4 regions of the Shewanella sp. A32 genome follow, and region 3 is predicted to be linked to each of the others. Evidence: predicted binding sites of a transcription regulator. Region 3 holds the regulator's gene; each other region holds the start of a gene.
What was found. Region 3 encodes sigma-54, which starts transcription at its own class of promoters, with help from an activator protein. Its sites were predicted from a motif close to GTTGGCACGNNNNTNGNNT; they were not measured.
Positions count from the first base shown of each region.

Region 1: the regulator sigma-54 is predicted to act here: its motif matches at 3,126-3,144, upstream of fliE (flagellar hook-basal body complex protein FliE).
Region 2: the regulator sigma-54 is predicted to act here: its motif matches at 2,289-2,307, upstream of PY479_RS11460 (YccF domain-containing protein).
Region 4: the regulator sigma-54 is predicted to act here: its motif matches at 3,321-3,339, upstream of PY479_RS00860 (4Fe-4S dicluster domain-containing protein).

Region 1 covers NZ_JARFTS010000001.1:367,541-375,641, reverse strand. Annotated here, with positions in the region: gene fliG (flagellar motor switch protein FliG) at 1-1,011, opposite strand, end outside; gene fliF (flagellar basal-body MS-ring/collar protein FliF) at 1,001-2,707, opposite strand; gene fliE (flagellar hook-basal body complex protein FliE) at 2,738-3,070, opposite strand; gene PY479_RS01620 (sigma-54 dependent transcriptional regulator) at 3,226-4,563, opposite strand; gene PY479_RS01615 (HAMP domain-containing sensor histidine kinase) at 4,560-5,639, opposite strand; gene PY479_RS01610 (sigma-54-dependent Fis family transcriptional regulator) at 5,726-7,156, opposite strand; gene fliS (flagellar export chaperone FliS) at 7,449-7,859, opposite strand; gene PY479_RS01600 (hypothetical protein) at 7,866-8,101, opposite strand, start outside.
Region 2 covers NZ_JARFTS010000014.1:51,917-60,017, forward strand. Annotated here, with positions in the region: partial or broken gene PY479_RS11450 (EVE domain-containing protein) at 1-437, opposite strand, end outside; gene PY479_RS11455 (cytochrome-c peroxidase) at 652-1,641, opposite strand; gene PY479_RS11460 (YccF domain-containing protein) at 1,838-2,245, opposite strand; gene PY479_RS11465 (pyridoxal-phosphate dependent enzyme) at 2,421-3,380, shown strand; gene PY479_RS11470 (hypothetical protein) at 3,382-3,609, opposite strand; gene PY479_RS11475 (hypothetical protein) at 3,884-4,057, opposite strand; gene PY479_RS11480 (class I SAM-dependent methyltransferase) at 4,425-5,042, shown strand; gene PY479_RS11485 (lipocalin family protein) at 5,039-5,599, opposite strand; gene PY479_RS11490 (chemotaxis protein CheV) at 5,756-6,700, shown strand; gene PY479_RS11495 (hypothetical protein) at 6,682-7,329, opposite strand; gene PY479_RS11500 (DUF2750 domain-containing protein) at 7,326-7,691, opposite strand; gene PY479_RS11505 (lytic murein transglycosylase) at 7,959-8,101, shown strand, end outside.
Region 3 covers NZ_JARFTS010000002.1:3,739-11,839, forward strand. Annotated here, with positions in the region: gene mgtE (magnesium transporter) at 1-491, opposite strand, end outside; gene PY479_RS01905 (HPr family phosphocarrier protein) at 564-839, opposite strand; gene rapZ (RNase adapter RapZ) at 826-1,680, opposite strand; gene ptsN (PTS IIA-like nitrogen regulatory protein PtsN) at 1,677-2,120, opposite strand; gene hpf (ribosome hibernation promoting factor) at 2,120-2,410, opposite strand; gene PY479_RS01925 (RNA polymerase factor sigma-54) at 2,440-3,906, opposite strand; gene lptB (LPS export ABC transporter ATP-binding protein) at 3,999-4,727, opposite strand; gene lptA (lipopolysaccharide transport periplasmic protein LptA) at 4,724-5,257, opposite strand; gene lptC (LPS export ABC transporter periplasmic protein LptC) at 5,244-5,804, opposite strand; gene kdsC (3-deoxy-manno-octulosonate-8-phosphatase KdsC) at 5,801-6,352, opposite strand; gene PY479_RS01950 (KpsF/GutQ family sugar-phosphate isomerase) at 6,352-7,329, opposite strand; gene PY479_RS01955 (calcium/sodium antiporter) at 7,370-8,101, opposite strand, start outside.
Region 4 covers NZ_JARFTS010000001.1:189,490-197,590, forward strand. Annotated here, with positions in the region: gene PY479_RS00845 (YaiI/YqxD family protein) at 1-255, shown strand, start outside; gene PY479_RS00850 (CCE_0567 family metalloprotein) at 432-650, shown strand; gene flhA (formate hydrogenlyase transcriptional activator FlhA) at 655-2,751, opposite strand; gene PY479_RS00860 (4Fe-4S dicluster domain-containing protein) at 3,575-4,207, shown strand; gene hyfB (hydrogenase 4 subunit B) at 4,204-6,228, shown strand; gene PY479_RS00870 (respiratory chain complex I subunit 1 family protein) at 6,239-7,189, shown strand; gene PY479_RS00875 (hydrogenase 4 subunit D) at 7,205-8,101, shown strand, end outside.

The DNA.
Region 1 (8,101 bases), on a different contig from region 3:
GAGCATAATTTCGCCGGCATCTGACAGGCGGCGGGCAATAGACAGGATCTCTTTCTGTGCCACTTCCACTTCACTGACCCTCACAGGGCCCATCGCTTCCAGATCATCACGCATCAATTCTGCAGCACGTTTTGACATGTTATTAAAGATCTTCTCGCGCAACTGATCATCGGTCCCCTTCAGCGCTTTCATCAATACATCCTGCTGAACTTCACGCAGCAAGGCTTGCATACCACGATCGTCGACATCGATAAGGTTTTCGAAGACAAACATCAGATCCTGGATCTGCTGTGCCATCTCTTCGTCGGATTCGCGCAGCGTTTCCATCAACTGACTTTCGACGGCGGTATCCAGGTAGTTCATGATATTGGCAGCCGCCTTGAGGCCACCCATCTTTGCGGCCTGTGCGCCGCCCTGACCAGCGAACTGTTTTTCCATGATATCGTTCAGTTCCTGCAACGCCGCCGGTTGAACTTCTTCGAGGTTAGCAATGCGCATCATCAGATCGAGGCGCGTATTTTCCGGGAACTGCGCAAAGATCTGCGCCGCCTGATCCGGTTCCAGATAGGACAGCACAATAGTTTGAATTTGCGGATGTTCATTCTGAATGATGCTGGCAACCTGACGTGCATCCATCCATTTCAGCGAATCCAGACCTTTAGCACCACTGCCCATCACAATCTGTTCAATCAGATTGCCGGCTTTATCTTCACCCAAGGCGGCGGTTAACGCTTTACGGATAAACTCCTGGCTATTGAAGCCGATAGAAGAATACTTCTGAATGTCGTCCAGGAATAACTTGTGCACTGCTGTCACGCGTTCCTGACCAAACTCCTGCATATTGGCCATCGCCATCCCCACTTTCTGTACCTGTTTGGGTTCCAGATGTTTAAGGATCGATGCCGCATCTGCTTCACTCAGGCTCAACAGCAATATCGCAGTTTTATCGACGCCACTGAGAGACTTCACATCAAAATTGCTAGGCACTCTGGCCTCTTCGTTATTTGCCATCGTCTTGTAACCAGTTTTTCACGACTTGAGTGGAGAGTTCAGGTTCATTTGCCACCAGCGCCCGGATGGCCTTAATCATATCATCATCTTTGTGCAGATCCGGGATTAAGATGGAACCATCTTCGGCGTAACTGTATTCAGCATCCGGCTTATGCAGCATTCCCAAAGTATCAGCAGCATACTGATCTTCAATGTCCGCTAGCTCATGGCCTATTTGAGGCTCATCCGGCATTTTTGAATCGTCAGCGAAAAGGAGTTTTTTCACCACGGGTTTCACCACGAATAACACCAGCATCAATATGGCTAACCCGCCTAACACCATTTTCATGGCGCGCCAAAACCACTCCTGTTCCCACAAAGGCACTGGCGGTAACGGCTCCACTAACTGATCCATGAACGGAACCGTCACCACCTCAATAACATCACCGCGTTCACTGTTATAACCGATGGCGCCTTCCAGCAAACGCCGGATATTCGCCATTTCGGCTTCAGTACGCGGCACCCGAGTGGTGTTGCCGTTCGCATCGGCGGAACCGGATTTGAAGTCTATCGCGACCGAGACACTCACACGGCGGACATTCCCCACCTGCTGCTTGGTGTGGCTGATTGTGGTGTCGAGCTCATAGTTACGAGTCGCCTCGTTGTGACTGCTGCTGGATGTGGGCTTTTCAGTGCTGTCACCGGTGGCTTTTTGGGGAATATTCGAGGCCGCTGGCGGTTGATTGCTGAGAGCCCCAGGAACGCCGCCGTTAACGCCATTAACCGATTTGTTATCGACGGTCATTTCACTGCGCAGTGCCGGCAAATCCGGGTTGAAATGTTTGGCGGTCTGCTCAACCGCCGTAAAGTCCATATTCACATCGACCTGTGAGGTAAAGTTCTCCGGGCCGAGGATTGGGATCAAAATGGAATCGATTTTATTGCGATATTCCTGTTCTTTCTGCTGGATCAGGTCCAGCTCACGACGAGCGCGGGCGGATACCGCATCCTGACTGCCAGAATTCAATAGCCGACCACTGGCGTCAGTCACGGTGACTTTACTTGGGTCCATGCCATGAACCGCAGAGGCCACGATATCTACAATGGAATCAACTTCTTCCTGGCCCAAGCCACCTTTACGGGTGGTTACCACCACCGTGGCACTGGGTTCGGCACGGGTACGCGCAAATACGTTTTCCTTCGGCAGCGCCAGGATCACTTTGGCGCGACTGACACTGTTCAGCTCTTCAATGGCATGAGCCAGATTCATTTCCTGGCTGTGTTGCAGACGCGCCTGCTCCATCCGCTGACTAACACCAAAACCTGAGTCTTGGTTCAGAAAATCTTTGTCTTCATTGCTGGTAGAAACCCCGGAGCGACTGAGCAGCAATTTGACCTGTTGGTATTGATCTTCCGGGACTTTAATAACGTCGACATCAATCTTGTAAGGAATACGGTTTTTATCGAGGACATCCAGCACCTGAACCTGCTGATCGGTATCCATTTTGCCCAATGGTCGATACTCAGGCTCCTGGGCCCAGATCATGATAAATACCGCCAGCGCCAGGCAAATCGCCAGCGCCAGGATCATCGTGACCTGACGCAGCATATCGACACTGCCCAGCATCCCCATCACACCGGATTTATTTTCCTGCTGTGCACCGCTGCTGGTAGTAGGAAGAGAGGCGCTGTTTTCCGCTACTAATTCTGTACTCACGTTGGATTCCTGCTTTCGTGGCTAGCCGGTTTAAACCGGCATACTCATGATTTCTTTGTAAGCTTCCACCAGCTTATTGCGCACCTGCACGGTTGCTTCAAAAGCCACGCTGGCTTTCTCTCTGGCAATGACGGTATCTGACAGACTGACGCTGGTATCGCCCATGTCCAGACGAGTAGCCAGGTTAGACGAGGTATTTTGCAGTTCACTGACATGGCCAACGGCCTGACTCAACAAGTCCGCAAAATCTGCTCCGCTGGTGTTACCCACCTGCCGCAGCGATGAAGGGGCAATGGAATTAGGTGATATTTCACCTTTAATTGACTGCATTTCCTGCAGTAGAGGGTTGCCACCGATCTGCATGCTTTGGTCTCCCGTCGTCAGCCATTTGACGGCTTAGCTATTGATAACGGAGGTAATGCAAAAAGGTTGCCAATGGTTACACCTATGCAACATCGACGCGTTGACTGCATAAGAAAGCGGCAGCGCGATGGCTGCCGGTATCATTGATGCTGAGGTTAGGCGGGAAGTTCGATGCCCATCTCTCGCATGCGCGCCATTTTATAGCGTAAGGTTCTGGCACTGATCCCGAGTTTTTCGGCGACCAGTTTACGACTGCCATTACACTGGTTAAGGGTTTCCAGGATGATCATATGTTCCTGCGCCTTGAGTTCGTCCCCCAACCCCTCCGGCCCATCATATGCCTGAGGTTCTGACGTCAGATTTACGTCTTGCAGATCAATAATAATATCCGCCGCTTCAATGACGTTATTGCGCTGCAAAATCAGTGCTCGCTGAATAACATTATCCAGTTCGCGCACGTTACCCGGCCAGCGATGGCTCAACAATCGACGAATGGCGGTATCTGAAAAAGTCGGTACTGGATGAATACCGCCGCTGCGCGCATGACGCGACAGCAGATGTTTTGCTAATGGCACAATGTCGCCCGGACGTTGATTCAGCGCAGGCCAGGATAATGGGAATACGTTGATGCGATAATAGAGATCCTCGCGAAAATCCCCCTTGGCCGCCATTTCCTTCAAATCACGGTTGGAGGTTGCCAGAACCCTGACATCCAGCTTGATGGTTTTACGGCCGCCGAGTCGCTCAACTTCTCGCTCTTGCAATACGCGCAGAAGTTTTGCCTGCAAGCCAAGGTCCATCTCCGAGATTTCATCCAATAACAAAGTCCCGGACTGTGCCTGCTCAAACTTGCCGGGACAGGCCTGATAAGCCCCGGTAAAGGCCCCTTTTTCATAACCAAACAGGGTCGCTTCCAGCATATTCTCCGGAATGGCCGCACAGTTAATCGCAACAAATGGCGCTTCACTTCTGGGACTTTTCTGATGAATATAACGCGCCAGCACTTCTTTACCGGAACCACTCGGGCCGAGGATCATGACCGAGGCTTCAGACGCTGCCACGCGAGCTGCGAGCTCCAGCAGTGCGACACTCTTGTCATCGGCCACCACCGGTTCACCGGCATCTGCTTTGGGTCGCAAATAACGACTGACCTGGTTCAGCAGCACTTCTGGGGCAAACGGTTTTGCCAGATAATCGACCGCGCCTAATTTAATTGCACTTACCGCACTATCAATGGTGGCATAAGCAGTCATCAGCAACACCGGTATCTGCGAGTGATGCTGCTGCAGATAATCTAACAAGCCCATACCGCCAATTCCCGGCATCTGTATGTCACTGATCACCATATCAAACTGGCATTTTTTTAACGCCATGATGGCTTCTTCGGCGTTGGCAACATCCACACACTGGTAGCTTGCAATCAGCAATGTATCCAATAAGGCTTCGCGCAGGGATGCATCGTCTTCGACTAACAGGATCCTGATATCATTCATACCGTGCGGTCTCCATTGGCATTGTCGTTGCTGTCGACCATGGGTAACGAGAGGGTAAAACTGCAGCCTTTTTGTGGCTCACAACTGAGCGATAGCTGGCCGCCATGACTTTTTATTACCGATTGCACCACCGCCAATCCGAGTCCGGTACCATGGGTTTTCGTGGTATAAAACGGTTCCAGCACTTTGCGCTGTAATTTCTTTTCGAGACCATGACCATTATCGATGACGGTCAGGCTGACATATTGAGCATCACGCGTCAGGCGTAACACAATGTGATTGGCTTCGGCTTCAATGCTGTTCATCACCAGATTATTAATGGCGGAACTGAGGCCATAAAGATTAGCGAGGACTTCACCGTCGTGCTGTAAATCAGCCTCGAGAACCACCCGTTTTTTCTCACAAATGGCTTCACAGTTAGCCATCACTCGATTCACCACTTCCGACATCGCCACGCGTTCACCAACCTGCTCCTGTTTACCGCGCGCGATCAGCAACATATCGTTGACTTGTCGTTCCAGCTCTCCAAGGCGATCGAGCAGTTTTTCCTGAAAGCGATGACGAGAAGGCTCATCCAGACGAGGATTGCCAAGATTCGCTGCATATAGCAAAGCCGAGGATAATGGCGTGCGGATCTGATGCGCCAAATTGGCAACCATTTTCCCTAGCGCCGATAACCGCTGTAAGTGCGATAAATTTTGCTGCAGTAAACGGGTTTCGGTTAAGTCAGTGATCATAATCAGCTGACCAGGTTCCGGTGTGAGGGGGGTAATTGCGAGTTTTACGCGACGGCCATTGCGCAGAGAGACTTCATGACCATCATCCTTGCGCGGCGCAAATGAACGGTTAATGATGCTGAGCCAACGCTCGCCCACCAGCGGAATATCCAGCAGTGACGCCGCCACAGGATTAGCATCAGTGACAATGCCGTCGCCATTGAGGATAACCACCCCAGAAGGCATCGCCTGCAGAATATGTTCCATTCGATTGGACATATTGGCGGCTGCCTTGACCTGAATCCATTCATGCCCACGATGGGAAATGGTTTCCAGTTGTGCAAGCGAATTGGCTGCCATATCAACCCCGTCAAAAAAATGCTATTAACGAGGTAAAAGCAGAATCTATGCCAAAAAATAATCTTTATGAATCAAGTAAATGCTGATTATTCTTTGGTCATGCCATACTTGCGCATCTTTTCTACCAGCGTAGTACGACGGATCCCGAGCATTTCCGCGGCGCGGGCAACCACATTGTCTTGTTGATCCAAGGCTTGGCGGATCATATCAATCTCCAGCTCAGCCAACAGGTCTTTCAGATTCACCCCTTCCGGAGGTAATTCACTGGGGAAGCGGGTTTCTGGAATTTCTACCGGTTCTTCATCATTGAAGATTGACGCCAGCGCATCACGCTCCTGCATCTCTTCATTGACATCAACGGAGTACTCCGGCACATCAATATGGCGATACTTAATCGGCAAATCGTTAACATCGACCAAACCACCGGGATAGAGGATAGTTAAGCGCTCAACCAAATTAGACAGCTCGCGCACGTTACCGGCCCAGTCATGTTCCTTCAACGAATCAATGGCTCGCTGAGTAAAGCGCACACGGCCTTTGCCTTCATTAAATACCCGGCTGACCAATTCTTGCAGTAATAATGGAATGTCGTCTTTGCGCTGCGTTAACGGCGGCATTTCAATCGGGAAAACATTAAGCCGATAATACAGATCTTCGCGGAACTCACCCGCTTCAATCATGGCTTCTAAATTTCGATGAGTGGCAGCAACAACCCGGACATTGGCTTGAATCGCTTTGGCACTTCCCACGCGTTCAAATACTCTTTCCTGCAATACCCGTAACAGTTTTACTTGCATCTGTAACGGCATATCACCGATTTCATCTAAAAACAGCGTGCCACCTTCGGCAAGTTCAAAACGGCCTTTACGGGCACTGATGGCACCGGTAAACGAGCCTTTTTCATGACCAAATAGTTCGCTTTCCAACAAGTCCGGCGGAATAGCACCGCAGTTAACCGGAATAAACGGCCCATCACGACGATCAGAAAGATAATGAATATTACGTGCGACGACTTCTTTACCGGTACCGGAAGGCCCGGTCACTAATACGGTCGCACCGGATTCGGCGACTTGATTAATCAGATGACGAACCTGGGCAATACCATCACTGCGGCCGACAAGACTACGGAACAATTTGGTCTGGTTAGCACTGGTGGGCACTTGAGGGCGTTTAATCTGACCGAACACCTGGCAGTAATGCAACAGTTCGGTGACTTGCGTGTAACTCAGCGGCTCTTCAATGATACCTAAGACATTGGACGCACTGGGCGTCACCTTGCCAAAACTCAGAAATGGTTGCCACGGAATACGGGTGAGCAGCATAGTGATCTGCGCTTCGGTGAGACACTCAGGCAGTAAAATCAGTGCCCGGCAACGCAACTCTGGAGTCAGCTTTTCTGCCACATCTGCGGCAATAACATCCACCTGTTCCCCAATGAACTCCAACACACAAGACAAGCGACTGGAACGCTCCGATGGATTGCCGACAAGTAAAATTCGTTGATCTGTTTGCATCATTCAGTAGGCCGCTACGGTCTGATAATTATAGGAAATTATTAATCTAGTTGTTTTTGTGTGTCCAAAACTTAGCGCGAGACACAACTTATTATTCACGTTTATAGCGAAAGCCACAGCCATGCTGAATATTGTATTATCAGCAAGACATTAGCAACCCCGCAATCGCTTTTATGTCTCAAACAGAGAGATTTTAGACCATTTTGAAAGCGCTTACCGGCCACAGTGTCAAAATCTCGACGCTTGTTAAAATACAGGCGCCGATTATGGCGCCTGTATCATGGAAATTTTGAGATTATGCCGGCTCTTTATTCGCCGTAATATAATGCTTGTCTGCCGGAATCGCGTCCCACGCTTCTTTTATTTCGCGCAAGATAGCGGACACATCATCCAGTGCCTGAGGATCATTGTTAATATTGGCTTCGGAAATCTTTCTTAGCGAAAAATCATACAAGCGATCCAGATTGCCAGCAATATCGCCACCAGCATCCATATTGAGACTGTTTTTCAGACCGGTGATTATCCCAATAGCTTTATTGATATAAAGCCCTTTAGCCTCAAGATTATTCTGTTCGATAGCAAAACGTCCTTGAGCCAATCGCTCTAATGCGCCATTAAACATCAATTGAATAACTCGATGTGGCGAAGCTACTGCAATTTCGCTTTCCAATGAGACTTTACGATATGACTGCAGTGAACCTCTCATATGTACCTACCTGTTCGCATCAACTGATTTATAGACATTGAGCTGGCGTTTACCTTTTTGCATCACTGAGAGTAAATCTTGACGTTGCTGTAAAATCTTCTTTGCTTTTTCTTCGAATTTTTTTGATAGCAGCAACTGCCTTTTAAGTAGTTGCTTGTCTTTAATTTCACTCAGATACATTGACAGCAAATTTTGACGCCTGCTAACCACATCTTGCAAATTTGAGACCAATACTTCTGTAT
Region 2 (8,101 bases), on a different contig from region 3:
TTTGCCATTCCTCGCAGGTTACTGGTTGAATACTCAGCCTTGAACCTTTTTTTTTCAAATACATTTCGGCAAATGCTGCATCTGCTTTTAGCCGTTTAAGTAATACGAGTGTGCTAAATCGATGTTGGAAGCGGATATCTACCATCAGCCAACGCGGTGTTTCAGGTGTCGATTTAGCATCATAATATTCTGAATGTAGATCCCAAGCACTATCATCGGCATACGCTTCTTTGATGACGGTTGCGATACCTACCTCAGCCGGTTATTTACAGCTGGAATGATAAAACAGAACACCATCGCCTGTTTTCATCTGATCCCGTGTCGTTTCTTGCTTGATAATTACGAATGCCGTGCCAAGCCGTGGTTTAGTTGGGGGCTTGTTGCAGATCATTGATACTGAATTCATTGGGTCCAGATTTCATCAACCCGTAATTCAACTTATATGCTCCTCGGTGATATCAATACCATTTAGCACCTTTTTACCATTGCGGACATCGGCTCTGGTTAACACCATACGGATTGTTAGTGGATTCGACAAATCCTTTATGGACAAATGTAAAATAAATGTTAATTAATCAATTGAAATGTAAATAGTAAGAGGTAAAAAGCGCCACTGCCGTGGCGCTTTTGATCGCAAATCTTAAATCTGCATCATTGTTCGAACGGTTGCGGTTTAGGCGTTTCGGCAGTAGATGGGGGCAAAATCGGCAAGGTAATATGAGGTTGATCACCGGTTAACGTTTTTAAAAAGGCCACCACTTGCGCGTTTTCTTCCGGTGTGAACTGCTGACCTAACTGCACATTGGACATGGTGTTGACTGCTTCTGCTAACGACCAAACACTCCCATCGTGGAAGTAGGGATAAGTCAGCTCAATATTTCTGAGCGTTGGGACTTTAAATACCATTTTATCTGCTTCTTTGCCGGTAACGGCCTTACGACCTTCGGCAGGATTATTAGTATGAAAGGGCTTTATCAGGCCCATTTTCATATACATGGTTCCCCCCACGGCCGGGCCGTTATGGCATGCAACGCAACCGCGATTTTTGAAAATGTTATAGCCAGCCTTGGCGTCGGTGGAAATGGCTTGCTGGTCACCCGCTAAGTATTTATCAAATGGACTATTCGGGGTAACAAGTGTCTTTTCAAAGGCGGCAATGGCATCAGTAATACGAGTAATATCAATCTTATCGTTGCCATATATTTTGACGAATCGTTCACGATAACCGGGCATGGAGGCAACGGTTGTTACGGCAAGTTGGTGAGTAAATCCCATCTCTTTGGGGTTGGCGATGGGGCCGCCTGCTTGCTCTTGCAAATCTTTTGCGCGACCGTCCCAGAATTGTGCCAGCATAAAATCTGCGTTGAGTACGGTAGGCGCATTAATCGGGCCTTGCTGCCAGCGATCACCAATGGAAGTGGGTAATGCATCCACACCACCTGTGGAAAGATTGTGGCAGGAGTTACAAGAAATAAATCCTGATTTTGATAGTCGGGGTTCAAAGTACAACATTTTGCCCAGTTCTACTTTATCTGGGTCGGTAATTTTCACCGGCTGAATGATCTCAATGGGTTCAGCCGCATTGGCTACCTGGTTGCCGATGATGGCTGATAACGCCAACATCAATGCTTGGTATTTCATTTTCAACTCCCTTTAAACTGCCTTATGAAATGTAAGGACATGTCAGGATCATAAATCGTGACGATTGGTGAAGGAAGTGAAAAAGACCTTATGGAACAATATAATTACCTTTATTATCAGTAAATTAATATAATTTTAAGGTTGCTACGCCTGCCGACGAATATGGCCCCCAAGTCTGTGGTGGGCCATCAAAGCATTAACGTGCGGCAACGACTGTTTTGCCGATAGGGGTGAGGCTTAATAGCGCCAGTTTCAGGTGCTGAATGCCAAAAGGGATGCCGATGATGGTGATAAAGCACCCTAATGCATGTGCAATATGACCAATAGCTAACCAGATGCCGAACAGAATAAACCACACAATGTTGCCAATCAGCCCAAGTGGCCCGGTACCAATATCTTCTCGTCCGTATAGCTCGTCACGGCTAACTTGCTCCTGACCAAAAGGCCAAAAGGTCATTTCACCAATGACAAAACAGGCTCTGCCGAAGGGAATACCAATAATGCTGATAAAACAAATAAGTCCCGCAAACCACCAGGCTAGCCCCATCACAAAGCCACCTAATACGAACCAGGCTACATTAAAGATAAATCGCAAAACGGCCATTTTTACTCGCCTCATTATTATTTAAAATATCTGATGGTAGGCTTAGCGATAAATATGCCAAGATTTAAGGTATTGAATTTAATAATATTCTATACTCGCATTTTGTTCGATTGGCGAAATTCACCAATAATTAGGCTTTTGGTTACTATGGTGTTGATCGCGGCATCATCTTACAATGATGGCAAGAAAAATCTGTTTGTTATTTATGCTAATAACCCCATCTTTGCTGGCGCAGACGCCGGTACAACATATCGAGTTTGATGGTTATGATTTCTATGTGAAGCGAGATGACTTGCTGCACCCTGAATTCAGCGGCAATAAGGCCAGAAAATTTCGTTATTTTCTCGACCACGGTTTCCCTGATATCCAACTGCTTATTGGGTACGGTTCGGCGCAGGCCAATTCTTTATACTCAATGGCGGCGTTAGCAAAACTCAAAGGTTGGCAGTTACACTTTTATGTGGATCATCTGCCGCAGTGGTTAGTACAACGTCCACTTGGTAATTATCGTGCGGCTCGATTGTTGGGCGCAGAGATCTTAGCGGTTGCCAATCAGTTGTCTGGCTTGTCTATGGAACAATATTTAGCACAACAGGTATTAGCTGGCACCACCAATACCTTATTCGTGCCGGAGGGCGGCCGCTGCCGTGCAGCCGAATATGGCGTAAGACTATTAGCACAGGAAATTCAACAATGGTCAGAACAACAAAAAGTTGAAGGTTTAAAAGTTTTCTTACCTTCGGGAACCGGTACAACGGCATTATATTTAGCCAAGTATTTTCATGAAATTAACAGTGATATCGAAGTGCTGACCTGTGCCGTGGTTGGCGGTGACCATTATTTATTGCAGCAATTTGCTGGTTTATCTGACGACCGCAGATGCTATCCCAGCGTAATTACGCCGACAAAAAAATATCATTTCGGCAAACTCTATCGAGAGTTCTATCAGATTTGGCAACAATTAAATAAAACGGGAATAACCTTTGAGCTTTTATACGATCCGTTGGGCTGGTTAATGCTGCTTAATTATAAACGACAACATCCGCAGCGGCCGATTATGTATATTCATCAGGGCGGCTTATTAGGAAATGAATCTATGTTGCCGCGATATGCCAGAAAGTATGGTGTGTGTTAACTTAAACTAAGTGATTACGATGCAGTATTTTAAAAGTGCGTAGCGCTAATAACTGCAAATTTTTCAAATCTGCCAAGGTTGGAACTTGTTGGTCAATCATGGACTCCCAGTAACTGGCTTCTGTATCTAATAATTCCAACATTTTTTTGGAACAACCTCGGCAGTCGCCGCCACAAATGGTTGTTTCTGGCAAATCAAATGGGATTTTCAATCTGATCTCTTTTAACATCAGTGTCATTGCATCATGACATTTAGGTTTGCTCAAAATTATTTTTGGTAATCAGTAGCAGAATGGCGTCAGTATAACGCTTTCCTGATTAGTTTAGGTGATGGTGATAAAACTTTTAGGGATTCTCCCATTTGGTCAGGCGTTCATCCTCAATGGGATCCTGCCTGAGCCAAATGTGATACTGCCCGATTGCTGATCTTTGTTATCAGTCCAATCTGCAAAAATGCTTTCGGTAGGTGAGAGGATTAATTACCGAAGGGCGATAACGCGGGGGTTATTTATTAGTACTTACAAGCCATTTCATAAATGAAATGACATCACTACGTTTATCAAAAGTTTGCATTTTTTTGCCTTTCCTGTCGGTGAAGGCAATTGAGTTTTTATTTACGGAGATTGAATCTACAGGGAAGTTTACTGTAATTTCATGTCCATCGATTTTGTATGACATAGGCCACACTCCTTTTTTACTGTAAGCCGCGGGGGCTTTTAAGTTTAACTATAGAATATCCTTAGCTTTTTTAGCGAAAGAACTCGTTGTCTGACAGGTCACTCTAATCACCTTCGAAAAAAATATCAAGTATCTACCGCATTAAAGTTATTCAATATTTTTCTGTATAGATTGTCGTGCCTGTTTAAACGGACAAAGTTCAACACAACTTTATGACAGATGTGTGATACCCATAAAGGTATCGGTAAGATTATATCTGGAATGGCCCGTATTTCATGGCACTTTAACCTTAATGTTATGACAGCGTATGATGTATTAAGTTGTCCAGATAAAGATAAATAAATGTGAATGGAACCCGAGGAGCAGTATGAAGCTAAATAAGCTGGAACGTTATGTTGTGCGTCATCCTTTAAGACAATGGTTGCAACAGCGACTGGAACAACCATTATTGCTCGGTCTATTCGAACACGGTTTACCCGTAGTGGAACACGCGTTAGAAATCGGCTGCGGCTTTGGCCAGGGGATCAGCATGATCCATAAGGGGTTTGGTGCCAGCAATGTGACAGCGGTAGATTTAGACGAAGAGATGTTATCTTACTGCGCTAAGCGCTATGTTGATGTGCCATGGCTGACTTTGGCGCAGGCTGACGCAACAACATTGCCATTTGCGGATAGCAGCTTTAATTTGGTGTGTGATTTTGCAGTGTTTCACCATGTTCCCGACTGGCAGCAGGCCGTATCGGAGGTTTTCCGAGTATTACGTCCCGGCGGCTCATTTGTGATTGAAGAACTCTATCGCGCCGCAATCTGTAATCCCGTCAGTCGCCGACTGTTTGAACATCCGCAGCAGAATCGCTTTAATCACGGGGAAATGCATGATTGTTTACGATTGGCCGGTTTTGAAATCGCTAAGAGCCATCATGTATTAGGGCTTGCAGGTGTAACGTTAGCGATAAAACCCGTGGGCGCAAATGCCATCAGTTAATTTTTTAATTCAGGCTGCGGGGTTTGGGTTACCCAAATAAGTTTGTTGGGATCAATTCCCAATTGTTGAACTTGGTGTATAAAATCGGCTTTAATTTCTGGGGTGACTTGTCGTGTGCGAGACAGTAGCCACAGGTACGAGTCATTTGGTCCCATCACAATCGAATTTTGATAGTTTCCGTTGACGGGATTGTGCGGCAATAAAGCATGCACCTGATACGCGCCATAAAAAGGCCTGAAAAAACTGACTTTTAATAGACCGGTATTGCGTCCTTTCATAAAGTAGGCGATACCTTCCGCCTCTTTCCAGGTTCTCGATACTGGATTAAAGCCCCTATTGATCACCTGTAAAGCATCCCCTTTGAGATTGTAAGTGGCCGTCACATGCGTTAAACCACGCTCAAAACTGTGGTCTAAACGGGCAATTTCATACCATGTTCCAACATAGGCATCTGCCTTAAAATCGGTAACAACTGGAATTTCTTTGTCGATAATAGTGCACGCACTCAATGCTAGAACAATGATGGGTATGGATAGTTGTTTGATCGTTCTAAACATAATTGAGCTCCATTGATTGCAAATAGGTTTCTGCTTAGCTGTGAACATACTATATACCATAAGAAAATTTGTCATGGCTCATATAAGACAATTCAGCATGTCGTTATACTACTGAGCAAATTGGTAAATTTTGCAGTTATTCAGGAACTTTCTTTCATGGCAAATATTTTGGAATCAGTGGATCAGCACACTCAGTTAGTGGGTGAAAATCGTCTGGAACTGTTGTTATTCCGCATTAATTCAACACAGTTGTTTGCCATCAATGTGTTTAAAGTAAAAGAGGTGGTTAAGTTACCGCGATTGTCACAGATGCCTGGCAGCCATCCTTGCGTTTCTGGCGTTGCAAATATTCGCGGTACGTCGATACCTGTCATTAATTTGCGGCAGGCCATAGGTTTCAAGCCGATGCCGCTAGACGGCGACTCCAATCTGATTATTACCGAATATAATCGTAGTGTGCAGGGATTCCTGGTGGGCAAAGTCGAACACATTATCAATATGAACTGGAATGAGGTGATGCCTCCGCCTCAAAATGCGGGGCACAACCACTATCTGACGGCGCTCACTAAGTTGCAGCAGCAAGATCGTACAGAACTGGTATCAATTATTGATGTAGAAAAAGTCCTGGCAGAGATTATTCGTTACAACGTGAAGCTGGATGCCTCCAAGTTAGATGAATCATTGTTAACACAAATGCAGGGCCGTAAGGTATTGATTGTGGATGATTCCGCTACCGCCAGACACCAGGTACGAGATACTTTGCGACAGATTGGTCTGGAAGTGATTGAAGCTTGTGATGGTCAGCAGGCATTAGATTTGCTGCGCAGTTGGTGCGACAAAGGCGGTAAGATCCCCGATGAAATACTGATGATGATCACCGATGCTGAAATGCCAAAAATGGACGGTTATCGCTTAACTCACGAGATCCGTAATGATAAACGTATGGCGTCGCTATTTATCGTACTGAATACTTCGCTGAGTGGCAGTTTCAATAATGCGATGGTGGAGAAAGTGGGATGTGATCGTTTTATCTCCAAATTCCAACCAGACTTGTTGGTTGAAACAGTACAGCAGCGTATGCGTCAGTTAGCTAAAGCATGATCTTCGGTAAGTTCGCGGATCACCTGGCGTTTGGTCGCTTTGTCAGCGGCAATATGCAGTCGAGCAAGACGGATAGCGTATGCGAAGCGTTGCTTACCAGTGATGGCCACAATCGCGGCAACAAAATCTTTATCCAATGCCATTGCCTTGCTCACGTGTTCGATGGCCACAAATAGCGAACTGTAGTTCACCCCATCAAAAGCAAAGCCAGTCTCTGGCGTGTGATCTTCTAGTGGCACGCCATTTAATACCAAGAGCCAACCAGGAAAATTTACGCGATCTCTTGCCACTTCATACATAAACCAGGCGCTGCGTTGGAAGCTTTGCAGCGTTTTACAGGTAAAGTCTGCTTGTTGCAGTTCTTCTTCCGTCCAGTTCAGACCAATTGCCAAGTGTTTGGCATAGCGTTTCATTAGTGCATCTTTCACGGCAACGCGACATTCGTATATTGATGTCAGCGGAGTTTGCTTGGCTAATTCGACACACTCTTTACAGGCCGGTACCGCTAATGAGGGATGGGAGGTATGGGGCAGTGCATGATAATCAAACTGTAGGTTACAAGGTTCGCCACAGAACCAACAATGGTGGCGAACCTCAAACGGCACATCAACTTGCGGGGATATCATCAGTCCTCTTCAGCTTCAACATCTGCCAGTAACTGGCCGATCTCAAAGGCTTCGATTTCCTCACAGTCATCATCGCTACGCCAATCAATGCCAACTAAAACATCGTCTTGGTTAAGATCGTCAACCCAATATTCGAGAAACTCATCAACACTGATGGCTGCCGGAATAAATCCCGCCCAGTCTTCATTGCAATGACTTTGTGCCAGAGCTTGTTCTGACCATAATGGCATGACGTCGGCTTCTTCAAATTGAGCAGAGTCGCAAACCAACCATTCTTCATTATCGGGATCTTGCAGCCCCCACAGCTGTTGAAACTCACTGACTTTAGCGAGAAAGCTTTGCACTACCGGACTTAATTCATTCATGAGAGATGACCTAACAAAAGTAATGGCCGTTATTATACGTTATCACCAGCACCTTCCAAGGAGAAGTTGGTAACTTGGTGCAATTGGTCAAAATCCAGCTGATCGACAGAGTTTCTCTATTTAGGGACTTAAAAAATGGACGGGGTCTGGGTAGGATGAACACAAGCACCCAACAACAGTACAAGGAGTCTGTTTGTGGTCAAAATTCTTTCCTGGTTTGCGTTAGTGTGGGCTGTTCAGGCATGTGCTGCACCCACTGCTGCCGATATTGATGCTGCCGCGGCTCGCGTCGAAGCCGATTTTCCCCAGTGTATTGCCTCTTTTTCTGCAAAAGCCCGTAGCGAAGGCGTATCCGATGACACCATCAAGACTCACTTACAGAATTTGCAGTTTGTCAGGCGCGTGATAGA
Region 3 (8,101 bases):
AGGTAACGCAACACCACATCGATGTTGACGTCTGGTCTGATGGTCACCGTATCGGTATTCATCAGACTTCCAGCGGTATCATCCGGATAAGAAAGTGCTTGTTCAACGCGAGTGCGATCCTGGACACTCATCGATTGTAACACCTGACGATACAAGCTATCGGGCAGGCTACGTAGGACATACGCCAGATCGTCGGTATCCATGCCCGCGGTGACTTTAGCCAGATGGGTTGGACTCATCAGGCTGATCAGTTGATCCTTCATGTCTTCGCCCAACTCTTCAAGGATCTCGCCACTATGAGCGTGGTCAACTAATTGCCATAGGATTTGACGGGTCTTTGGTGGGGATGATTCCAGAATGTGGGCGATATCGGCTGGGGCCATGTGGTGCAACATTTCGCGCACATGAACAAATAAGCCACTGTCTAGTGCCTGGTTCAGGTGTTCAAGATGATCAATCGCAGTTTGTTGGGCCTGGGTTTCTGCTGGCATCCTTTTCCCTTAAGCATTTGTAGTAACGGGAAATTAAGCTAGCTTACAATGGGAGATATCAGAAAGGAACTACTAACTGGCTTCGTCAAAGCGAGAGTTGATCAAGTTACAAATAGCCTCCATTGCCGGTTCAGCATCGGGACCATCAACAATCAGACGAATCGTTTTCCCCATGCCCGTTTCCAGCATGAGCAATCCCAGCACGCTCGCCGCTGATGCTTGTTTTTGTCCCTGAACTAAAAGGATGTTGGCATCAAACTCGTTTGCCAGTACCGCCAATTTGGTCGCGGCCCGTGCATGTAACCCGAGCTTGTTCTGTATGGTGACTTCGCGCTCAATTCTTGGCATGCGCTAAATCCCGGTGATGAGCCTGCACTTTATGTTTACTGTTGCTGAAGCGTTTAGCCAGTTGTTCAGCAACGTACACTGAACGATGTTGGCCACCAGTGCAACCGATAGCAACGGTCAGATAGCTACGGTTATTGCGCTCCAAGTGCGGCAGCCAGGTATCGAGCAGGTTCTCGATCTGCCAGATGAATTTATTCACCAGTGGCTGACGGTTGAGAAACTCACGTACTGGTTCGTCAAGCCCAGTTAACGGTCTTAACTGCGGCTCCCAATGAGGATTAGGTAGAAAGCGCGCATCAAAGATGAAATCAGCTTCTGCGGGGAGACCGTGCTTAAAGCCAAACGACTCAAAGTTAATCACCAGCTCCTTGGTCACTGTCCCCAGCAAAATTTCGCGTACGGTGTCACTCAGCTCATAGATATTCATGTTAGAGGTATCTATGTAGTGATCCATTAGCTGCGACATCGGCGCGAGTAGTTTGCCTTCCTGCTCAATCGCATCTTTAAGGGAGATTTTGCTCTTGGATAACGGATGTAGACGTCGGGTTTCACTGTAACGTTTAAGCAGCACCTTATCGGATGCGTTTAAAAAGAAACTGATGACTTCAGTGCCTTGTGGCAGATTTTGTATCTGACTTTCCAGGACTTTTTCCTGGTTAGGCATGTTGCGCACATCGACGCTAATCGCGACCAGTTCGTTACTGCCGCGCAGATTGTCTAACAGACTGCCAATCATGGGGAGTGGCAGGTTATCAACGCAGTAATAGCCCAAGTCTTCCAGCACTCGTAACGCTACAGATTTTCCTGAGCCTGAGCGGCCTGAGACAATGGCCAATTTCATCCGGTGATCACCTGATACAGTTCTTCTTTGGTGGTGGCTTTCCGCAGTTGCTTGAGTATCAGCTTATCACTGAGTTTCTCGGCCATCGCCGACAAAGTACTGAGATGCTGCTGACATTGATCGGCGGGCACTACCAACGCAAACAAGATGTCTACCGGTTGATTATCGATAGCGTCAAAGGGGATCGGTTCGTCGCACTTAATCAGCACGGCGATAGGATCTTTAATGTCCGGCAAGCGACCATGGGGAATGGCAATGCCATTCCCGATACCGGTACTTCCCATTTTCTCTCTGACCAGCAGACTTTCGAAAATGGCTTGGGACGACAGGTTTGGATACTGGGCTGCTGCGAGTTCGCTGATGAGCTCCAATACCTTTTTCTTGCTGCCGGGTGTGGCACATGCGGTACACTCCGGCCGCAGGATGGTACTAAGTTCCATCATGAGTATTTTGTCAGCTTTTCTTTGTATTTAATGACCTGACGATCCAATTTATCAATTAGAGCGTCGATGGCAGCGTACATATCGGTGTGTTCTGCGGTGCCGTGCACCTCTCCACCATTCAGATGTAGCTTGGCTTCGACTCGTTGTATTGCTTTCTCAACATTGAGTACGACGTGCACATTATTGATCTGTTCGAAATGGCGTTCAAGTTTTGCAAATTTACTCTCCACATAGCTGCGCAACGAGTCGGTGATCTCAATATGATGGCCTGCCAGGTTGATTTGCATAGGGTGTCCTCCATAGGGGTACTGTGGAATTACAAACTCTTACGCTGATTCGATGGTGGGATCATCATGGCTTCGCGGTATTTGGCGATGGTTCGGCGTGCCACGTTAATTCCCTGCTCAGCCAGCAACTGTGCCATTTTGCTGTCGCTGAGCGGCTTTTTCTGGTTCTCCGCGGCCACCAGTTTTTTGATAAAGGCGCGGATTGCCGTCGATGAACATTCGCCACCGTCTTCAGTACCGACGTGGCTGGAAAAGAAATATTTTAGCTCAAATATACCGCGTGGCGTATGCATGTATTTCTGCGTTGTCACTCGGGAAATTGTCGATTCGTGCATATCAACGGCTTCGGCAATATCATTGAGCACCATCGGTTTCATGGCTTCTTCGCCATATTCAAAGAATCCCTGCTGAAACTGTACAATGCAGTTAGCCACCTTTAGTAGTGTTTCATTGCGGCTTTCCAGACTCTTGATAAACCATTTGGCTTCTTGCAGGTGTCCGCGGATAAACTGGCTGTCGGATTGGCTCCGCGCACTGCGGGCCATAGCGGCATATTGCTGATTAATACTGAGTTTGGGCATGCAGTCTGGGTTGAGTTCTACCACCCAGCGACCATTTTTCTTCCACACGCTGACATCTGGGATCACGTACTCGTCATCCTGAGGCTGCACTAATAGTCCGGGACGTGGATTAAGCGATTGGATCAAACTAATCGCGTCACGCAGATCTTCTTCTCTCAAACGGGTCTTGCGCATCAGTGTGCGATAATCTTTGGCAGCGATCAGGTCAAGATGCTGTTCCAGCAGCATAATGGCGTTTTCGAGATGCGGGGTGTCATCACTATATTGCGACAGCTGGATCAGCAAACATTCACGCAGATCCCGTGCAGCGACACCGACAGGATCGAAGTGTTGGATGCGTTTCAATACCGCTTCTACTTCTTCTAGCTCGATTTCCGGATTGCCCATAGCATCCAGAATATCCTCCGTGGTTTGCGTCAGATATCCTTGATCATCAATCGCTTCGATAATTGCAGTGGCGATTGCTGCATCAGTTTCTGAGAACGGTGTCAGGTTCTTCTGCCATTCCAGGTGTTCATGCAAACCTTCAGAAGTTTCTCCCTGAAATGGGGTATCGTCATCACGGATAGGACCACTGGACATAGCCGGAGCGGCAGTAAAAACCTCATCCCAGGTAGTATCCATTGGCAGCTCTTCAGGGAGTGCCTGGCTAGTGAGTGCGTCCGAGGTTTCTACCGTCGAACTATCTTCGATATGTTCGCTCGGCTCCGGTGCCTCTAAATTGTTATCGATATCATGATTGCTGTCGGTGCTTTGGTTGTCTTCATTCACTTCGAGCAGCGGGTTTGCTTCTAAGGCTTCTTGAATTTCCTGTTGTAACTCCAGCGACGACAGCTGCAGCAAACGTATTGCCTGCTGCAGTTGAGGTGTCATGGTCAGTTGTTGACCCAGTTTGAGCTGGAGTGACGTTTTCATGTTACCGCTTACCCCTACATCTTATAACTTTATAAAAATTCTAGTAATTACAGACTTTAACGTTTTAAAGCTGTAAGCGCTCCCGGTGTTTACTATAGCTTGAATTGTTCACCCAAGTACACAGCACGGACTTGTTGGTTGTCGAGGATCTCGGCAGGGGTGCCTTCGGCGATCAGTTGTCCGTGGCTGACAATGTATGCATGTTCACAAACATCAAGTGTTTCACGCACGTTATGATCCGTAATCAGCACACCCAGTCCACGTGACCGCAATTGTTCAATAATTTTTTTAATATCAATAACGGAGATGGGGTCTACGCCAGCAAAGGGTTCATCCAACAGAATGAATTTCGGGTCTGCGGCCAAGGCTCTGGCAATCTCGACACGCCGGCGCTCACCTCCCGAAAGTGACATCCCCATGCTGTCGCGAATATGGGTGATGTGAAACTCTTCGAGTAACTGTTCCAGTTGTTCTTCACGGCCATCGCGATCCAGATCTTTTCTGATCTGCAATACTGCCATGATGTTATCGCGAACAGTTAGCTTACGGAAAATACTGGCTTCTTGCGGCAGATAGCCAATACCTTTGCGAGCGCGAAGGTGCATGGGATCCATGGTCAGCTCATCTTGATCGATAAAGATCCGTCCCTTATCGCTCTGGATCAAGCCGACTACCATGTAAAATGTCGTGGTTTTCCCTGCACCATTGGGTCCCAATAATCCCACAATCTGACCTGTTGCAACCGACAGACTGACATCTTTCACGACCATTCTTTTTTTGTAGCTTTTCGCAAGGTTATGGGCGATCAAGGTATTACTCATTGCTGCTCCTGCTGGGGATCCTTTTTGGGTTGCTGCTGGTAGTTGTCAGGCTGGATGACCGTGGTCACACGATCTTCTCCCTGGCCGCTGCTGGAGGCTTGCAACTGCTGGTTTTTAAGGTCATAGACAATTTTTTCTGCAGTGGAAACGCTGCCACCTTGTTCCACCTTTGCTTTACCGATGAGCGTCAGTACGCGTTTATTAATGTTGTAGTGAATTTCATTGGCGCTGGCGTTCGCAATACGGCCATCTTCTAATTTCTGACGAAAGGTGGCCGGTGAACCTTTTGCAATCAATACTCTTTCGCCGTCTTTATCGGAACTGGATGCGTTGACTTCGGCGGCTGTGAGCTTCATTGAACCTTGGGTCACAATCACATGGCCGCTGTACACGACTTGCTTGTTCTTGATATCTGCCGACTGCGCATCAGCGGATATTTCCAGTTGTTGCAGCAGATCTTTATCAACCGCAGCAGCTGAAAGGCTGGTAAGGCACAGCATAGCAGCGAAAATAAGCTTATTTCGTTTCATAGGTTCCTTTTACCTGACTAAGCAGTTTGACCTGCTGAGCGTTGAGATCAGCGTATAGCCCCAGACCTGTGATATTGAAGTCCTGACCATTGATCAGAATATTTTTGTCTGACGTCATAATCATGTTGCTAAGGTTCAGTTCCAGATAACTGGTACTGATAGATTGTATCGGTTCAGTTGGACTGATGGCGTCAATAATAACATCATTTTGCAACACCACCTTGTTGCTGTGTTTATCGAGTTGTCCTTGCAATGCGGTCATGCGCCACTCGGTCTGACCCTTGTCTGGGAATACCCAGTATACCGGATTAGTAAATACTGTCCGGTCATCCTGCTCATAGTGTTCCATGTGCTTAGCTGACACCCGACTGGAGATCATTCCGTTTTGGTCATAGCTGACACTGCGTAAATCGTCTGCTACGTAATCGGGCTGAATCACATCGGTAGACAGCTGGGTGGCTTCCGAATTGCGTTTGTTCTGTACCTGCCAGTACAACACCAGTGCAGCGGTAAAGAACGCGATAATGGCCAAGGTGACTCTGTTCATATACTCATGCCGTGTGCGGATGCAATTTTATCCTGACTCATCAGTAACAGATCTGCCAGTTCACGCAGTGCCCCATAGCCGCCATTGAGATAGGTGACCAGATGCACTAGCTGTCTGACTCGAGGATGCCCGTCAGCAACACATACGCTGAGGCCTACCTGTTGCATTACCGGCAGATCCACCATGTCATCCCCAATATAGGCCACCTGTTGTGGTGGTAGTTGATAATGTTGCAGCAGCCAGTTGAATGGCTCCAATTTATTATCAACGCCCTGAAATATATGAGGGATCCCTAGCGCCGTCATACGGTCTTCAACAATTTGTGATTTACGTCCAGTAATCACCGCGACTTGAATCCCGGCGTTGAGCAACGCTTTTACGCCATAACCGTCACGAGTGTGGAACGCTTTGAGTTCTTCACCATGGTTTCCAAGATAGATGCGGCCATCCGAAAAGACGCCATCAACGTCACAAATCAGTAGTCGTATCTGCTTGGCTAACTGCCAAATCTCATCGGCAACGGGTCCGTAAAAGCTGTCTTGCGCCATTAAATGACCCCCGCGTTGACTAAATCCAGCATATTCAGCGCTCCTATCGGATGATTTTCGGCATCGACGACAATCAAGCCATTAATGCTGCGGTCATCCATCACCTTAAGGGCTTCTGCTGCAAGAATATTAGTTTTAATTGTAATGCAGTTACGGGTCATCACATCCGCAATCCGGGTCTGACGTAAATTGACTTCTGCGTCAATTACTCTGCGCAAATCCCCATCAGTAAAGATACCTACTAGCTTGTTGTCTCCGTCAATTACCGCGGTCATTCCCAAGCCTTTTTTGGAGATTTCATAAAGGGCGTCAGTAATGCAGATATCATGATGTACCAGCGGAATGTCATGACCTTTGTGCATGACATTATCGACTTTCAACAATAGTTTACGACCTAAGGCGCCCCCTGGATGAGACAGCGCAAAATCATCCTTGGTGAACCCTTTCGCTTGCAGCAGCGCAATAGCCAGTGCATCGCCCATGACTAAGGTCGCGGTAGTGCTGGACGTGGGGGCTAATCCTAATGGACAGGCTTCCTCCGGCACTTTAATACACAGGTGCAGTTGTGCCAGTTTGGCCATGGTGGATTCCGGGTTACCCGTCATGGTGATAACCGGAATGCCTTGTCGCTTGATGACTGGCATCAGGGTAAGAATTTCATTGGATTCACCGGAGTTGGAAATGGCGAGCACAATGTCGTTGTGGCTGATGACACCAAGATCGCCGTGACTGGCTTCACCCGGATGCACAAAAAAAGCGGGCGTACCGGTACTGGCCAGCGTCGCTGAAATCTTGTTCCCTACATGGCCGGATTTTCCCATCCCCATCACGATCACTTTGCCACTGCAGTGGTAAATCATCTCGCAAGCCTGGGCAAATTCTTCAGAATCAACGTATTGATACAGGTTATCTAAGGCTTGTTTTTCGATATCAATGACTTTGCGTCCCCAATGACGCAACTGACTTGCATCTGTCATATCTTTCTCTCTTGTTTCTGTTCAACACTCAACGCGGAGGCTAGAACAGGCTAATCTGATAGCATACAAAGCTGGTAAGCAAGGTGACGCCGTGCCACCTTTTCAATTCGCGCTGCTTTTTGCTGCTCAACAGGATCAATAGGGCCAGTGCTGTGCTGGTACCTAACACCATATAAACATCCCGGCTGGCGGCTGAGGCATCTACTTCTCCGGGCGCAATTAATCCAGGAATAGCCAGCACTGCAAGGATGTTGAACAGGTTTGAACCTACGATATTGCCAATAGCCAGGTCGTCCTCTTGGCGCAGCACACCCATGATACAGGCGGCTAACTCCGGCAAACTTGTGCCAACCGCGATAATTGTGAGACCAATCACCAGATCTGACATGCCAAAATACTTGGCGATACCGACCGCACCTTCGACCATCCAGTTAGCTGCCAGTGGCAATAATATGATGCCGACCGCAATCCAGCACAAGGCTTTCCAAGTGGCGACATCTTTCGGAATATCGCTGTCGGCGTCATCCGCCAACACATCCTGTTCTCTGTGAGCGAAAGCATGCCAGATAAGGTAGCCCATCACTGTCAGAAACAGCAGCACCAGTATTGTCCCTTCTGTACGGGTTAATTGCCGATCGGCAAGGCAGTAACCCGCAAACAGGGTGGCAATCAACATCAGGGGAATTTCCCGAAACAGTGTCTGAGAACTGACACGAATTGCGCCAAATAATGCGGTAATCCCCAAGATTAGCGAAATATTTGCAACATTAGA
Region 4 (8,101 bases), on a different contig from region 3:
GATCTGGTGATTACTTCGGATATTCCGTTGGCGGCTGATGTGTTGCAAAAAGGTGGCAGGGCTCTGAGTCCTCGCGGAGATGCTTTTACCCCCGATAACATCAGGGCACGGCTGACAATGCGCGATTTTATGGATACGTTACGTGCCAGTGGCATTGACTCTGGTGGCCCCGCGGCACTTAGTCAGGCAGATCGACAAGCATTTGCTAATGCGCTGGACAAAATCCTGGCCCAATATCAGAAATCCCAAGGTTAAATTGGTGGTTTGAGTTTTGTGCGGTTTCGCTCAATTCGGACAGTATTTATTGCTGTATCGGTAAGTTAAATCTCTATTTATATGAATTTAATAAAAATTTTATCAGACATGGTTCTTGACGGAATAGCGTGTGTTTTGTCTTTTTCGCACATTACATTGCGCACATCTCGGCGGGAATGATGACTGCAGCGGAATTGGAAGCGTTACGTAAAGAAGTCAAACGAGCAAAACGGATGGCCTCTGAGCGCGCCGGAGAGTTGCATGATCCGCTGGAACAGTGCTTACCTAAAGCCTATGAAGATATTCCGCTGATCGCCCATGCCTGTTACCAAGCGTGCCAGAACTGGGCAATTTTGAACGCAGAGTTGGCAGCACTGGAAAATTCCCAGGTCTGAACGGTTAGACCAACACCGATTCTTTATCGATACCCAAGCGCTTCATGCGTGACAGCAGGGTGGTGCGTTTTAGACCCAGTTTGTGGGCTGCCCCACGAGGGCCAGCAACGATGCCATTGGTTTCTTGCAGCACAGTAATGATCCGCTGGTATTCATCATCTTCCTCCGCACTCCGGTGCGGTGCCGGTTCCGGGCGGATTAACGGTGGTTCTTCTGGCTGTTGGTAACTTCCCAGTTCTGATGGAAGCTGCAATATGTTACCGCTGGACAATAAGACTGCTCGCTCAATCACATTCTGTAATTCGCGGATATTTCCCGGCCACTCCATCTCCTGCAACTGTCGCAGTACCCGCGATGGAATACTGTCGATATTTCGCCCCATGTGTTTACTGGCGCGAAAGACAAAGTATTTTGCCAAGTGCGGAATGTCATCGCGACGTTCACTCAGTGGTGGCAGTCGAATAGGAAATACATTCAGGCGATAGAACAGATCAGAGCGGAACTCTTTGTCAGCGACCATCTGTTTTAAGTCGCGGTTGGTGGCTGCAATCAACCGTACATCGACATTGATCAGACGGTTACCCCCCACGCGTTCAAATTCTTGCTCCTGCAGGACACGCAACAATTTTGGCTGTAATTCTAGCGGCATATCGCCGACTTCATCCAGAAACAGGCTGCTCTGATGCGCCATCTCAAAACGGCCCAGGCGTTCTTTACTGGCACCGGTAAAGGCACCTTTTTCATGACCAAACAGATCACTTTCTAGAAGCCCGGCCGGCATGGCGGCGCAGTTCATCTTGATCATGCGTTTGCCGCTGCGGGGGCTGAGGCGATGAATGGCACGAGCAAACACTTCTTTGCCGGTACCCGTTTCCCCCAGCAACAGTACGCTACAGTCAGTTTTAGCCACCAGTTCCACCTGTTTAAGTACTTGCGTAATGGCGTTACTACGGCCAATGATTTCATCAAATTGCTGGTGGCTTAGGCTTTCGACTTGTTCACTCAGATAATGGTTTTCCTGGACCAGATTATCTTTCAGACGATTGATCTCTTGATACGCCCGGGCGTTATCTACGGCAATTGCTGTGCGTTCAGCCACTTGTGCCAGCAGCTGCAAGCGCGAGCCTTTAAAGCAGTTTTCATCGGCCTGCGCCAGTTTGAGCACCCCTAACACCTGTCCGGCAAATTTAATCGGGATCAGGCAGAGTTGATGACTGGTGGCGGGCCATAAATTGAACAGTTGGTGTTCGTTAGAGGCCAGCGGATCGTCTGGTGTCAGTTGCCGGATCAGAATTTCCCCACTTTCCAGCACCTGTTGACAGATACTCGTCGCGGCACTGATGCGCATCTGGGTTTCTTGCGGTTTGCCGGGTTGCACGAAAAAGGCGTTATACAGCATCAGGTTATGAGGGTCGGTTTCTGGCAGACAGACACTGATGGCACTGATACCAAAATAGCAGTGAATTTCCCGGGCAATTTTATCGACCAGTGATTCAACGCTCCGCTCCGTGATCACCGCGTTGGTCACGTTCACCAACACATGAAAATCATCCCGTTCCTCACACAGTTGACCTTGTTCAAAACTTAACGCGAGTCGTGATTGCAGATGTTCGAGGGCGACACCGACCGCTTCGGCGACCAGTTCAAGCTGCGCAATCTCGTCGTCGTCAAAGCGGCCGGTATCGCTACGGGTGATCTCCAGCAGTCCCATTAATCGGCGGTGGTTAAGAATAGGAATTGCCAGGTAGTCCCCAAAAGGTTCGGGGCGGATACTGACGGTTAAACGTGGATAGCGCTGGCGATATTCTTCGCAATCCAGATGTAAGACCGTACGGGAAGTTTGGACGACACGAAGCGGGCCATTTTGCAGCAGGGATGGTTCTTCAAAACAACGAATGCTGCCATCTGCAGTCGGGATATAGAGGCAGGGGGCCGCCATTGGCCCGTCGACTAGCACCGAACAGTGATATGCCGCCGCAATATCGGAAAAATGCTGATTTAAGCTCTGTAGCATAGTTTCCACACTGGCTTGATCCAGCAGTTGGTGCGTCAGCCTCAGACAGCTTTTCTGTTCATTTAGGTATTGAAATCGCTGTGCCATGTTTCCCCATTTCTATCACGACATATAGGCACTGTGTCAGCGGTGGTTAGCTCGCAAGCAGTACCCGATAAGCAGCTCATCCATGCAGATTGCTAAGACAGACCATTTATTAAAACACATTATCATCTGACAAAATGCGACAAGCCCCCAACTCCTTGGCGGTGGTTAACGCAATTGCCATGTCTGTCCCGCGCACTCGCTATTTTTATTTTTAAAGCAGTAAGTTAGCTAAATTGTTGTTACTGGCATAATCCCCAATTTGCGTTGTTGTCGAAACCAATACTCTGGTGTGGTACGCCACGTGCCGACAGTGTTAACGGTTATTTGCCGTCTTTTTAACGCCCCCAAACTTTACGCATCTTTGGCTATCCATCATCCGATGACTCACTACTCGTGTTGTTAATTGCGAGCAAGAACAGTGCCAGCCAGACAAGCAGTGTTAATGCCGGGTTACGGCGATATGGCATTACTGTCGAATTACGCGGGTGTCGATACGGTTTATATCCATTATTTTAAGTAAAAATATTTTTAATTTATTGAATTTAAACGATTTAAAAATATTTTTAGAAATTGGCACAGAAAATGCTCTCTAGGGACATTGATCAGCCGTCTTGGGTGATCGCTTAACCGGAGTGTTAGGTGCTGGGGTTACAGGCAGATGGCTTGCCAAATACGCCAGACACAGTGTAACGCCCCGTTTCATGGGAAGTTGTCCCGGTTTTTGGCTCATGGTTACAGGTGTCGACAGATCTGCCACTGGCAGTGCCGTCGTCAAAAGTGACGAAATGGGCTCAAGGTGGGATCACGTGCTTAGAGAGAGTATATGAACCGTTTTGTCATTGCCGATCCGCAACTATGCATCGGCTGCAATACCTGCATGGCGGCGTGTTCAGAGGCACACCGGCAACAAGGGTTGCAGACCGAGCCAAGACTGGTGGTGATGCGGAGTACCGAGGAATCGGCGCCGCAAATGTGCCATCAGTGCGAGGATGCCCCCTGCGCCGCTGTGTGTCCCGTTAACGCTATCCGCCGTGAGGATGAAGCCATAGTACTCAATGAAAGCTTATGTATTGGCTGTAAATTGTGTGCCATTGCCTGTCCGTTCGGTGCCATTACCCTCAGTGGTTCCAAGCCACTGGATATTCCGGATGACGTCTGTACCCCGTTGGCTGCTGCAGCACCGCGTTCACCTTCTGCGGTCAGTCCGTTACTGGATTGGCGTACCGGGGTCCGTGCTGTGGCGGTGAAATGCGATCTGTGCAGTTTCCGTCCTGAAGGTCCCGCTTGTATTGAGACCTGTCTGACCGGCGCAATTGTGATGGTGAGCAGTGAGGCGCTCGATAAAGCCTCGGCGCGTAAACGGCAGTTAGCGGCGATGCCTAATCCCGGTGACTGGCATGAGCAAGCTGCCAATGGCGCTATTGTGGCCGCAACTGAAGGGGAACATAAATTATGATGACGCCTTTATGTTGGTTGGGTCTGTCGTTAGCGCTGTATATGATTGGCGCACTGTTGTCACTATTGCTTTGTCGTAACGAAGCCTTGGCGATTCGAGTCAGTGGTGGGCTGTCATTGGTAGGCGGCGTCTGTGGCGTGATTGCGGCGCTGCCGGTGTTGCTTGATGGTGGCGTTATTACCGCTGATTACGCCGGTCCATTTGCTGCTTTTGCTCATTTGACACTGCGACTGGATATGCTGGCAGCATTTATGGTGCTGGTGATCTCCCTCCTGGTGGTGGTGACTTCTCTCTATTCATTCTCTTATCTGCAGGAATACCGCGGTAAAGGTGCCTGGGCGATGGGATTCTTTATGAATCTGTTTATCGCGTCCATGGTCGCGCTAGTCGCGGTGGACAACGCCTTCTATTTCATCGTGTTGTTTGAAGCGATGTCGCTCAGTTCTTACTTCCTGGTGATCTCCGAGCAGGATGATGAAGCGGTGGGGGCCGGGTTGTTGTACTTCTTTATCGCCCATGCCGGTTCTGTGCTGATCATGCTTGGCTTCTTCCTGCTGTACCGTCATGCCGGTAGTCTGGATTTCTCCGCTTTCCGTGACGCGCATTTGCCGGTCGGTGAAGCCTCGGCGGTGTTCTTGCTGGCGTTCTTTGGCTTTGGTGCCAAGGCTGGGATGCTACCGCTGCACGGCTGGTTACCACGCGCTCACCCGGCGGCACCATCGCATGCATCGGCATTGATGTCCGGGGTGATGGTGAAGATCGGGATTTTTGGCATCATCAAGGTGGGCATCGATTTGCTCGGTGCAACCGAAATGTGGTGGGGCATCGTGGTGCTGGCATTCGGGGCCGTTTCTTCCGTGTTGGGGGTGCTGTATGCACTGGCAGAGCACGATATCAAACGCCTGCTGGCTTATCACACCGTTGAAAATATTGGCATTATCCTGATGGGCGTGGGGGCCGGGATGATCGGCATTGCAACCCACCACCCATTGCTAGCGCTGCTGGGATTGCTGGGTGGTCTGTATCACCTGATCAACCATGCGCTGTTTAAAGGCTTGTTATTCCTCGGTGCCGGGGCCGTTATCTACCGCACTCACACCAAGGATATGGAGCAGATGGGAGGACTTGCCAAACTGATGCCGCGCACTGCGGTGGCGTTCCTCATCGGCTGTATGGCGATTTCCGCACTGCCGCCACTGAACGGATTTGTCAGTGAGTGGTTCACATATCAGTCCCTGTTCACTATGAGCCACGACGGCAGTGTGGGCCTAAAATTGGCAGGGCCAGCCGCCATCGTGATGTTGGCGATTACCGGCGCGTTGGCTGCTATGTGCTTTGTCAAAGTGTATGGCATCTGCTTCTGTGGCGCACCGCGCAGCGAAAAAGCGGCGAATGCCCGCGAAGTGCCATTCAGCATGACCAGCGCCATGTGGTTGCTGGCGATCCTCTGTGTACTGTTGGGTGTCGGAGCCTCTGCTATCGCACCGGTGCTCACCAATATTGCCGCGCAATTAAGCCACGCCCCGGCTGTAACAATGGCCAGTGGCACCAGCGTATTCCCAGGTGATGCAGCACAAACCAGCCTCAATCCGCCATTGCTATTTATCCTGTTGCTGGCACTACCGTTGCTGCCGCTGATGATTTACAGCGTCAAGGGTGGCAGTGATCGGCTGCGCTTTACCCGCCGCGGGACACCTTGGGCTTGTGGCTATGGCTATGAGGCACCAATGGCCTTGTCTGCGGGGAGTTTTGCGCAGCCGTTGCGGGTGTTGTTCGCACCGCTTTATCGCCTGCGCAAAACGCTCGATCCAGCGCCCATGTTGCAACGTTCACTGGATGTTACCACTGACGCTGCCATCAAGGTGGAGCCGGTATGGGACGAACATCTGGTGTTGCCGGTAGTTAATGGTGTGCAGCGACTCAGTCGTTTGGTGCAGTGGATCCAGTATGGCGATTTCCGTGCCTACTGCTTGTATGTGGTCGCGGCACTGGTTGTGCTGCTGATCGTCACCATGGCCTAAGGAGTAGAGGATGATGATGCAAAATTCCTTGGTATTGGCACTGGTTGCGGGGCTGCTGCAAGCCGTGCTGTTAATGGCTGTGTCGCCACTGCTATCCGGTTTGTCGCGGGTGATCCGTGCCAAGATGCACTGTCGCAAAGGTCCTGGTGTGTTGCAGGAATACCGCGACATTCTGAAATTGCTGACCCGTCAGGAAGTGGCTCCCAGTCACTGTGGTGGGGTATTTCGGGTGATGCCATTCGTGCTGCTTGGCACCATGCTGCTGGTGGCCATGACGCTACCAGTGGCGACACAAGCATCGCCAATGGCGGCGGGGGGAGATGTGATCACTCTGCTGTATCTGTTTGCGATTTTCCGCTTTTTCTTCTCACTGGCAGGGCTCGACTCTGGCAGCACTTTTGCCGGTATTGGCGCCAGCCGCGAGCTGACGCTGGGTATTCTGGTGGAACCTATTTTGATGTTGGGGCTGCTGGTGGTGGCGCTGATAGTGGGTTCTACCAATATCAGCAATATCAGCAGCACCCTGGCGTCGCAGCCATGGGCCGCCCCCACCGCGACGGCGATGGCCTTGCTGGCGTGCGCCTTCGCGGTATTTATCGAGATGGGCAAAATCCCGTTCGATGTGGCCGAAGCCGAGCAGGAACTGCAAGAAGGTCCGCTATCTGAATACTCCGGTGCCGGTCTGGCGCTGGTGAAATGGGGCATCAGCCTCAAGCAGGTGGTGGTCGCCGGGCTGTTTCTCGCCATCTTTGTACCGTTTGGCAAAGCAGACTCTATCACGGTTGCCAGCATGTTGCTGGGGACCTTGGCCTTTGTGGTCAAACTGGTGCTGGTGTTTGTAGTTGCAGCGGTGATTGAAAACACGCTTGCCCGTGGTCGTTTCCTGTTGACCGGACGAGTGACCTGGATGGGCTTCGGCGTTGCAGCGCTGGCGTTCATGTTCTATCTGACCGGGCTATAAGGAGTCAGCATTCTTATGGAGAATATTGCGCTTGCGACCATGCTGCTGCCATTTATTGGCGCACTGTTGATCGCGCTGATGCCACAGCGACACGCCAAAGTGCTGTGCACGCTGTTCGCGCTGCTGGCCACTTTGGGTATGGCGGCTCTGGCCTATGCCTATCTGGACAGCGGTAAAACCGATGTGACGTTCACCCTGTACAGTTACGGGCATACCCAGCTGTTTGGTTTTGTGATGGATCGCGTCAGTCTGTTGATTGGTTTCGCTGTGGTGTCCCTCGGCTTCCTAATCAGCCTTTATTCCTGTGGTTATCTCACCACTGGCAACCGGGAACATCCCCATGAAGGCAGTAATCGCTATTATGCGTTTTTGTTGATCTTCATCGGCGCGATGGCTGGCCTGACCCTGTCGTCCACTATCCTCGGACAACTGCTGTTTTTCGAAATCACTGGCGGTTGTTCCTGGGGGCTGATTGGTTACTACCAGAGTCCCAAATCATTGCGTTCGGCCTTGAAAGCGTTATTGGTGACTCACATCGCATCTGTTGGCCTGTATCTGGCGGCGGCCTGGCTGTTCGCTAAAACTGGCACTTTCGAGTTGACTGCAATCAGTCAGCTCAGTGATGCCGACAAGCTGGTGGTATTCGGTGGCGTATTGTTTGCGGCCTGGGGTAAATCGGCGCAACTGCCACTGCATATGTGGTTGCCTGATGCAATGGAAGCGCCGACACCGGTCAGTGCTTATTTGCATGCGGCCTCGATGGTGAAAGTGGGCGTTTACATCTTTGCCCGCGCCATTATGTCTGCTGGCACTGTGCCTCACGAAATCGGCGTGGTCGGGGCGGTAATGGCGACCATCACGATGGTGTATGGCTTCCTGATGTATCTGCCGCAGAAAGATATGAAGCGTCTG